2 regions of the Duganella dendranthematis genome follow, and region 2 is predicted to be linked to the other one. Evidence: riboswitches for the same ligand, from Rfam matches in the RefSeq annotation. Region 2 holds a riboswitch; the other holds the start of a gene.
What was found. A riboswitch is a leader RNA that binds a small molecule or an ion and turns the genes downstream of it on or off. The one in region 2 is predicted to bind thiamine pyrophosphate.
Positions count from the first base shown of each region.

Region 1: linked by a shared signal. The riboswitch ahead of HH213_RS01240 (TonB-dependent siderophore receptor) and the one ahead of thiC (phosphomethylpyrimidine synthase ThiC) in region 2 are both predicted to bind thiamine pyrophosphate.

Region 1 covers NZ_CP051684.1:238,737-243,152, reverse strand. Annotated here, with positions in the region: gene HH213_RS01240 (TonB-dependent siderophore receptor) at 1-1,866, opposite strand, end outside; TPP riboswitch at 1,924-2,022, opposite strand; gene HH213_RS01235 (Imm26 family immunity protein) at 2,125-2,634, shown strand; gene HH213_RS01230 (hypothetical protein) at 2,597-3,322, opposite strand; gene HH213_RS01225 (ATP-binding protein) at 3,322-4,416, opposite strand, start outside.
Region 2 covers NZ_CP051684.1:3,454,258-3,458,673, forward strand. Annotated here, with positions in the region: gene HH213_RS15760 (diguanylate cyclase domain-containing protein) at 1-1,803, opposite strand, end outside; TPP riboswitch at 1,897-2,010, shown strand; gene thiC (phosphomethylpyrimidine synthase ThiC) at 2,086-3,969, shown strand; gene thiS (sulfur carrier protein ThiS) at 3,973-4,176, shown strand; gene HH213_RS15775 (thiazole synthase) at 4,189-4,416, shown strand, end outside.

The sequences.
Region 1 (4,416 bases), 3.2 Mb from region 2:
CACCTGCGGCAGGGCGTAATCCGCATACACCGATGATTTGAACGCGGCGACGTCGGTTACGCGCTTGCCGTCCAGCTCCGCCGAACCGGTGCCGCTTTGCTGCGTGTTCAGCGCGGTGGCCGATACGCCAACCGTCAGGTCGCGCGATGCGCGACCGTTCAGCGCTACTTCCAGGCCGCGATTCTGCGCTTCGCCGTTGCGCACGTAGGCGTTGGCGGCGTCGGTATATTCCAGGCCTTTTCGGATCTGGAACAGCGCCACGCTGGCGCTCAGGTCCTGGCGGATGTCGGCCTTGACGCCCACTTCCACCTGTTTCGATTTGCTCGGCGCCAGCGCGCGGTGTTCGTTTTCGGTGCCCATCGGCGCGACGCCGCCATGCTCCAGGCCCTGCGCGTAGGAGACATAAGTCGCCACGTTGGGCCGTACGTTGTAGACCAGCGCCACGTTCGGCAGCCAGAAGCCGATGTCGGTATGCGCGTACGGCAGCACGGCGCCGTTGTCGTCCACGCCGACGTATTCGTCACGCTTCACTTTCACATAGCGCGCGCCGGCATGCAGCTTGAGTTGTTCATTCAGGCTGACGATGTCCTGGGCGAACAGCGCGCGTTCGTTGTCGCGGCGGCGTTCCGAGACCGGGCCGCTGGTGCCCGGCGCCGGCGTCACCACTACCGGATGATAGATGTTGCTGACGCCGGACAGGTCATACAGGTAGTCGCCCCATTTTTCGCTGTTCTTGAAGAACGACGCACCGCCGGTGAAGTCATGCTTGATCGCGCCGGTGGCAAAGCGGCCTTGCAGCAAGGCCTGCGCCGTCAACGGCGATTTCTTTTCGCCCAGGCTGATGTAGTTGTAGACGTCGTAATCGCCATTGCCGCAGAAGCCAGGATACAGATCCTGCGCGCCGCAGCCGTAAGGGAAGGCGGTGTAGTCGTCACGCTTGAAGTTATGCTGGTTGGCGCTGATGGTGGCGTTCCAGTCCGGCGAGAACTTGTATTCAAAGCGCGCACCGACGTTGCTGCTGGTGGTTTCCACCGGACGGCTCCACGGCTGGTCGTTCAGCAGCTGGTCTGCCGGCACGTTCGGCAGCGTCAGGTTGTTCAGCAGCTGGTAGCCGGGCGCGGTGACCTGTGACTTGCGCTGGTAGTCGGCGTCGATCTGCAACAGCGCCTGTGGCGAGATGCGCCAGTCGAAGGCGGCCGAGACGAACTTGCGGTTGCCGTCGGCGCCCTTGATGTAGGAGCGCAGACGCTCGGCGGCGGCGTTGATGCGGTAGCCGAAGTCGGGGTTCTCGAAGCGGCCCCCCAGGTCGACCGCGCCATACAGGTTGCCGCGTTCGCGTTCTTCCAGCACCACGGTGCGCAGCGGCGTGTCGGTCGGACGCTTGGTGACGTAGTTGATGATGCCGCCTGGCGCGGACACGCCTGCCTGCAGGCCGGACAGGCCTTTCAGCACTTCCAGCCGTTCCTTGTTCTCTAGCGGAATCTGGGTGTCGCCGGTGATGGCCATGCCATCCTTGCGGTAGCTCGATTCATTATCCAGCTTGAAGCCGCGGATCGAGAACTGCTCGGCATAGCCGACCGCGTTGTAGGCGTCGCTCAGGCTGGCGTCGTAGCGGGCGGCGTCGGTGGTCGAGCGGATTTGCAGGTCCAGCATCTGCTGCGAGGTCAGCACGCTCACCGAGGCGGGCGTTTCCAGCAATGGCGCGTTGGCGAAGCCGGCAACGCTGGCGGTGGTGGCGCGCGTCTTGGCGGCGCTGACCACCACTTCCTGCATGGTCTGGTCGGGGTCTTCCGCGCGCGCGGCGCTGGAAGTCATCTGTAAAACCGCCAGGGCGATGGCGGACACTGCGAAGTTTGGTGTGGACATATTTGCTCTCTACTTGTCTCGGCTGGGGGCCGGCGAAGAGAGCCATCAAAGGAGGGAGATCCGACTTTTGCGCTTTCCTTCGCTGGCATTATCCAGATCAGGTACGAAGGGTATCTCTCACCCGGAAACAATGTTCCAGGACCCCTAGCGAAGCGGCGAGTGTATCACAGTTCACAATTGACATCGCGTGCGCCACGTTTGGCGCGGCGTCGCTACACTGCGAACTTGCGCCGCAGGGCGGAAGTGGAAGGGGTTGGAATGAAGCAGTCGTATCAAGAGGGAAGCTGGTTTGCCGTGCCATTGCTGGACGGCGGCTATGGATGGGGTCTGGTGGCGAGGCTGTCGCCGGGCAGTAAAATCATGCTGGCCTATCTGTTCGGCCCCAAGCTGCCGCGCTTCCCGTCGCTGGAAGAATTGAATACGCTGCGGCCGCAGGACGCCGTCAAGGTGCTGCGTTGCGGCGACATGGCGCTGGCCAGCGGTCACTGGCGCGTGCTGGGCGATATCGATACGTGGGACCCGGCGCAGTGGCCGGTGCCGCAGTTCCTGCGCCGTGCCGACGCGCTCAAGCGCGCCTGGCGGGTCACCTATGCCGATCCGGACCCCAGCCGTTCGGAGCGCGAAGAGTCTGTCCCCTATGATACACAAGGGCTGGACATCGATTCGCTGTACGGTTACGGCTCAGCGGAGCTATTGCTGACCAAATTGCTGGAAGGACCGGACCACCCGATCAACCAGCAAACGGCGCAGCAGACGGCGCGCAGCTGACATTCCACGCCGCGTATTCGCCGCGGCTTTTGCGCACCGCAACCCGCACCTGCGTCTCGCGGTCGCTGTCGAACACCATGCCCACCATGGTTGGTGCGCCGTTGGACGGCGGCGCCGGCTCGATGGCGCTCAGGCGGAAGGTTAGCGAGCGTTGGCGCGCGCAGCCGGAGTTTCCGGCGAACAGCAGCCGCGCGCGCGCCAGCAGTTCACGGTGCTGCCAGATCAGCGCCTTGACGTCGTCCGGATGCACGGCCGGGTCCATGCGCGTGGTGTATTGCGCGGCGGTGCAGATCACTTTCGGCGTGGCCAGCCAGACGTACCATTCCGGCGCGGCGGCCGACGGCGTCCAGCGCTGGTCCTGCGGCGCCTTGGGATTGTAGATGTAGCTGGTGCGCACCTGCCGGCACAGGTCCGGCGTAAAGTGGCGCGGCGACGAATCGACCCGCGCGATCACCTGCCACGGTTCCTTGCCGCGCCGCTGGATGTCGAACACCGGCGCAAACAGCGACGGGCCGCCACTGATCCTGGCCGGCACTTGCAGGCGATAGTATTCCTCGAACGAGCTGCGTTCCTCGGCAGTCGGCTCGCGCAGCTGCAAGGAGGGCGGCGTCTTTGGCCTGGCGGCCGGCGCGGCGGCGCAAACGCTGGCGGCAAGCGCCAACGCGGCGGCAAACAGAACGCGCCGCATCACAGCGCCTTCATCACGATCTGGATCTGCAAGCCGCCGCCTTCGCGGTTGCGCACATTTAGCTCGGCGCCGTGGCGGGTGATCACGCGGTCGACAATCGCCAGCCCCAGCCCGGCGCCGTTGGCCTGGCCGCGCGCCGCATCGAGCCGGGTAAAGGGCTTGAGCAGCTGCTCGATTTGATCCGGCGGCACGCCGGTGCCGTGATCCTGCACTTCGATGATCACGCGTTTGGCCGCATGCATGCCTTTGACGCTGCACTTGATGTCGATCTCGGTGTAGTCGGCATCCGCCTTGCGGCCGTAGCGGCGGGCGTTTTCGATCAGGTTGTTAATCACGCGCTTGATGTCGGTGGCGTTGCCCATCGCATGGGCGTCGGGCGCGATGTCGGTGTTGATGCGCACGTCGGGCAGGCGCGAGACTTCATGCGCGGTGTCGGTCAGCAGTTCGCTGATGTCGACGTTGACGAAGCTGGACGCCTCGGTGGGCTTGGCGTAGTCAAGGAACTGGCCGATGATGGCGTCCATCTGGCCGATGTCGGACTGCATGCCCTCGCGCGCCTCGGTCGACAGATTGGCCATCTCCAGTTCCAGCTGCATGCGCGCCAGCGGCGTGCGCAAATCGTGCGAAATGCCGGCCAGGATCACCGCGCGGTCCGATTCGACCTGCTGCAAATCGGTCACCATCTGGTTGAAGCTGCGGTTGGCCTCCATGATTTCGGCCGGCCCTTTTTCCGGCAGCGGGGCGGGGTGCTTGCCCTGGGCGAAATCGCGGGTGGCCTGGGTCAGGCGGCGCAGCGGCAGGTTAATCAGGCTGGAAATGAAGGCGGCGCCCAGCAGCGACACTACCGACACCACGCTGGCCCAGCCCAGCCACTGGATGCCGGTCAGGCCGCGGATGCGTTCGCGCTCCAGCATCAGCCAATACTGGTCGTCGTCGATCTTGAAGCTGACCCAGAAGCCCGACACGCCGTTCACCTTGGACGAGAAACGCGTGTCCTGCCCCAGCTTGGCGCGTACCAGTTGCTCGATGTCCGGCATCAGCGCGTTGTTGGCCGGCGGCGCCACCTGGTCGTCGTCCTCCAGCGTGAACACGCG
Region 2 (4,416 bases):
CAGCTTATTGGCGCCGCTGTCGGGCAGACCCTGCTGCATGCCGATCCGGCGGAAGCGGCGGCGGCCGTCGGCGTCGGTGCGTTCGAGAATGACCACGCCGGTGCCGAAGTTTGACAGCCACAGCCGGCCCTGCGCATCCAGCAGCAGCGACGACACGTAGCCGGGCGGCAGCCGGTCCGGCGTGCCGAGGTCGGCCGGCATGATTTCCACCACGTCCGGCCCCAGCCGCGCCAGCCCGGTGCGGGTGCCGACCCAGACATCGTCGCCGGCCGGCAGGATGACGGTGACGCGCGGATCGCCCAGGCTCTTGCCTTCGTGGCGCAGCAGGCGCGGCGTGCCGCCGCCGGCCGGCAGGTCGAGCGCCCACAGGCCGTCCAGGCCGCCCATCCACAGCGTGCGGCCGGTTACCGTCAGGTTCCACACTTCTTCCTCGTCGCGCCGCTGCGGCAGCGCCACGCGCTGCACGCTGCGGCCGTCAGCGCTGGCGCGGAACAGGCCGTGCTGGGTGCCGATATAGGTTTCGCCGTCGGGGCCGGCCGCAGTAGTCAGCACGCGGCCCGGCGGCAGGCCATGGCTGCCCGCCAGCTGGCCGCTGTAGCCGCGATACGGATCGATCAGTTCGACGCCGCCGCTGATCAGACTGAGCCACAGCTTGCCGTCCGGCGCGTTCATCACGCTTGGCACGCTGAGTACGCCGCTGCGGCCCGGGGCCAGGTGGCGGATGGTGGCCACCGCAGCCGGCTGCGGCGCGTGCTGGCTGATGCCGGCCATATTGGCGGCGTAGATGATGCCGCTGCGTTCGCGGAACATGGTCAGCACGTCGTTGTCGGCCAGGCTGTCCGGGGTGTCGCTGCGGTGGTGGATGCGGCGCGTGGTGTGGTGCGGCACATCGAGCACCACGATGCCGCCGTTGGCGCCATTGGTGCCGAACCAGATTTCGTCGGGCGTGGCTTCGACAATGGCCGCCACCCGTTCGTTTTGCAGTGTCGGCTGGGCGCCGCTTTCCAGCACCGGCGTGGCGTTGGCCGCGCCGGCCGCCAGCAGGTAGGCGCCGCTGGTGCGGCTGCCGATCCACAGCCGGTCGGTGCTATCGCGCAACAGGCTGTTGACCGGCAGGTTGGCTTTGCCGCCCAGCGTCACCTGTTGCACCGGCAATCCCTGGCGCAAGAGGAACAGGCCGCGCCGGGTGCCGGCCCACAGCACGCCGTCGGCGTCGCGCAGCAGCGTGTCGATGCCGCCCTCGGGCAGTGTGGCGGCGCCCAAGCTGTCGCCCAGGCGGTCGAAGCGGCCGTCGGCGGCCAAGTGGTCGAGGCCGCTGCCGGTGGCGATCCACAGGCCACCCTGGCCGTCGTCGGCCATGGCCGCCACGCGCGGATCGCGCAGGCCGCTCGGGCTGGCACGATAGCGGATGAATTTGTCATGATCGGGATCATAGCGGGCCAGCCCGCCGGAGCTCATGCCGGCCCACAGCCGGCCCTGACTGTCGACGTGCAGACTCATGATGAAGCTGTCGGGCAGCGCGTCCTCGCGCGCGTCGGCCACGTATTTGACATGACGGTTGCCGTCCCAGCGGGTCAGGCCGGCCTGGGTGCCGATCCACAGAAAGCCCTGGCGGTCCTGGGCGAAGCACAGCCCGCTGCTGAGGTCGGCATGGACGGTGTGCTTGAAGGAGGTATGGCTGAGGCCGGTCCAGCGCTCGTCGTTGCCGGCATGGGCCGGCGCCAGCAGGCTTAGCATCAGACACAGCGCGGCGGCGGCGCGCGACAGGCGGGCGGGGGACGGGTGGACGTTGCTTTGTGGCATGAGCACACTATACCTGAGCGCCAGCGGGACGCCTGTCGGATTTTTGCCACTTTCCGCCGGAGATGGTTATAATCGTCGCGCCACCGCATTGGTGGCAAACGCTAGGGGTCCTGCGGCGCGCGAACTGAAGGTGCGCGGCGCGGGTGAGAAATACCCTCCGAACCTGATCTGGATAATGCCAGCGAAGGGAAGCTCAGGATGCCGTGCCGCCACCCGTATGTTGATGCGCGCGCCGTTGTCCCACCTCCTTTGCTGGCTCCTGTAGCCCAACAAAGGAGCCAAATGAACGCCAACCTGAAATTCGTGTCCGCCACCGCCACGGTGGACGAGGCAGCGATACAGCCACTTCCCCATTCCCGCAAAATCTATGTGCAAGGCAGCCGGGCCGACATCCGCGTGCCGATGCGCGAGATCACGCAGGCGGATACGCCGGCCTCGTTCGGCTTCGAGGCCAATCCGCCGGTGACCGTCTACGACACCTCCGGCCCATACACCGATCCGGCCGCGCAGATCGACATCCGCTCCGGCCTGGCCGAAACGCCACGCCTGCCGTGGATACTGGAGCGCGACGATACCGAGCAGCTGGATGGTCCGACTTCCGTGTACGGCAAGGCGCGCCTGGCTGATCCGGCGCTGGCGGAACTGCGCTTCAACCTGCACCGCCAGCCGCGCCGCGCGCGCGCAGGCAAAAACGTCACGCAGATGCACTACGCGCGCCAGGGCATCATCACGCCGGAGATGGAGTTTGTCGCCATCCGTGAAAACCTGCGCCGCAAGGAGTACATCGAGAGCCTGAAAACCTCCGGCCCGATGGGCCAGCGGTTGGCGGAGCTGATGGGCCGCCAGCATCCGGGCCAGAACTACGGCGCCAGCATCCCCGATGAGATCACGGCCGAATTCGTGCGCTCGGAAATCGCCCGTGGCCGCGCCATCATCCCGGCCAACATCAACCACCCGGAAGTGGAGCCGATGATCATCGGCCGCAATTTCCTGGTCAAGATCAACGCCAATATCGGCAACTCGGCGGTGACGTCGTCGATCGGCGAGGAAGTCGAGAAGATGACCTGGTCGATCCGTTGGGGCGGCGATACGGTGATGGATCTGTCGACCGGCAAGCATATTCACGAAACGCGCGAATGGATCATCCGTAATTCGCCGGTCCCTATCGGCACGGTGCCGATTTATCAGGCGCTGGAAAAGGTCAACGGCAAGGCCGAAGACCTGACCTGGGAGATTTTCCGCGACACCTTGATCGAACAGGCGGAGCAGGGTGTCGACTACTTCACCATCCACGCCGGCGTGCTGCTGCGCTATGTGCCGCTGACGGCCAAGCGCATGACGGGCATCGTCTCGCGCGGCGGTTCGATCATGGCCAAGTGGTGCCTGGCGCATCACAAGGAATCGTTCCTGTACACGCACTTTGAAGACATCTGCGAGATCATGAAGGCGTATGACGTCTCGTTCTCGCTGGGCGACGGCCTGCGTCCCGGCTCGATCTACGACGCCAACGACGAGGCCCAGCTGGGCGAGTTGAAAACGCTCGGCGAACTGACGCAGATCGCCTGGAAGCACGACGTGCAGGTGATGATCGAAGGTCCGGGCCACGTACCGATGCAGCTGATCAAAGAGAATATGGACCTGCAGCTGGAACAGTGCCACGAAGCGCCGTTCTACACTCTGGGGCCGCTGACCACCGATATTGCGCCGGGCTATGACCACATCACTTCCGGCATCGGCGCGGCGCAAATCGGCTGGTACGGCACGGCCATGCTGTGTTACGTGACGCCGAAGGAGCATCTGGGACTGCCGGACAAGAACGACGTCAAGGACGGCATCATCACGTACAAGATCGCGGCGCATGCGGCCGATCTGGCCAAGGGCCATCCGGGCGCGCAAATTCGCGACAACGCGCTGTCCAAGGCGCGCTTTGAATTCCGCTGGGACGACCAGTTCAATCTGGGCCTCGACCCCGACAAGGCGCGCGAATTCCATGACGAGACCTTGCCCAAGGATTCCGCCAAGGTGGCGCATTTCTGTTCGATGTGCGGACCGCATTTCTGTTCGATGAAGATCACGCAGGAGGTGCGCGCGTATGCGGAGAACGGCATGCAGGTGAAAGCGGTGGAGTTCATCAAGAACGGCGCAGAGCTGTACACCAAGGCGTGAATCATGATCGAGATTGAATTGAACGGCGCGCCGCATCGCGTGCCGCCGCAGCAGACGCTGGATCAATTGATCGATGCGCTGGCCCTGAGCGGCCAGGCGCTGGCGCTGGCGGTCAACCGCAACGTGGTGCCGCGCCAGCAATGGGCGGCGTGGGTACTGCAAGCGCAGGACAAAGTGGATATCGTGCGCGCTATCGGTGGCGGCTAAATGGAGATTGAGATGAGTGATGTGTTGACGATTGCCGGTAAGGCGTATCAATCGCGGCTGCTGGTGGGCAGCGGCAAGTACAAGGATTTGCAACAGACCCGCGAGGCGACCGACGCCGCCGAGGCGGAAATTATCACGGTGGCGATCCGCCGCGTAAATATCGGCCAGGACCCGAAGGTGCCGTCGTTGCTGGATGTGCTGCCGCCGTCGCAGTACACCATCCTGCCGAATACGGCGGGC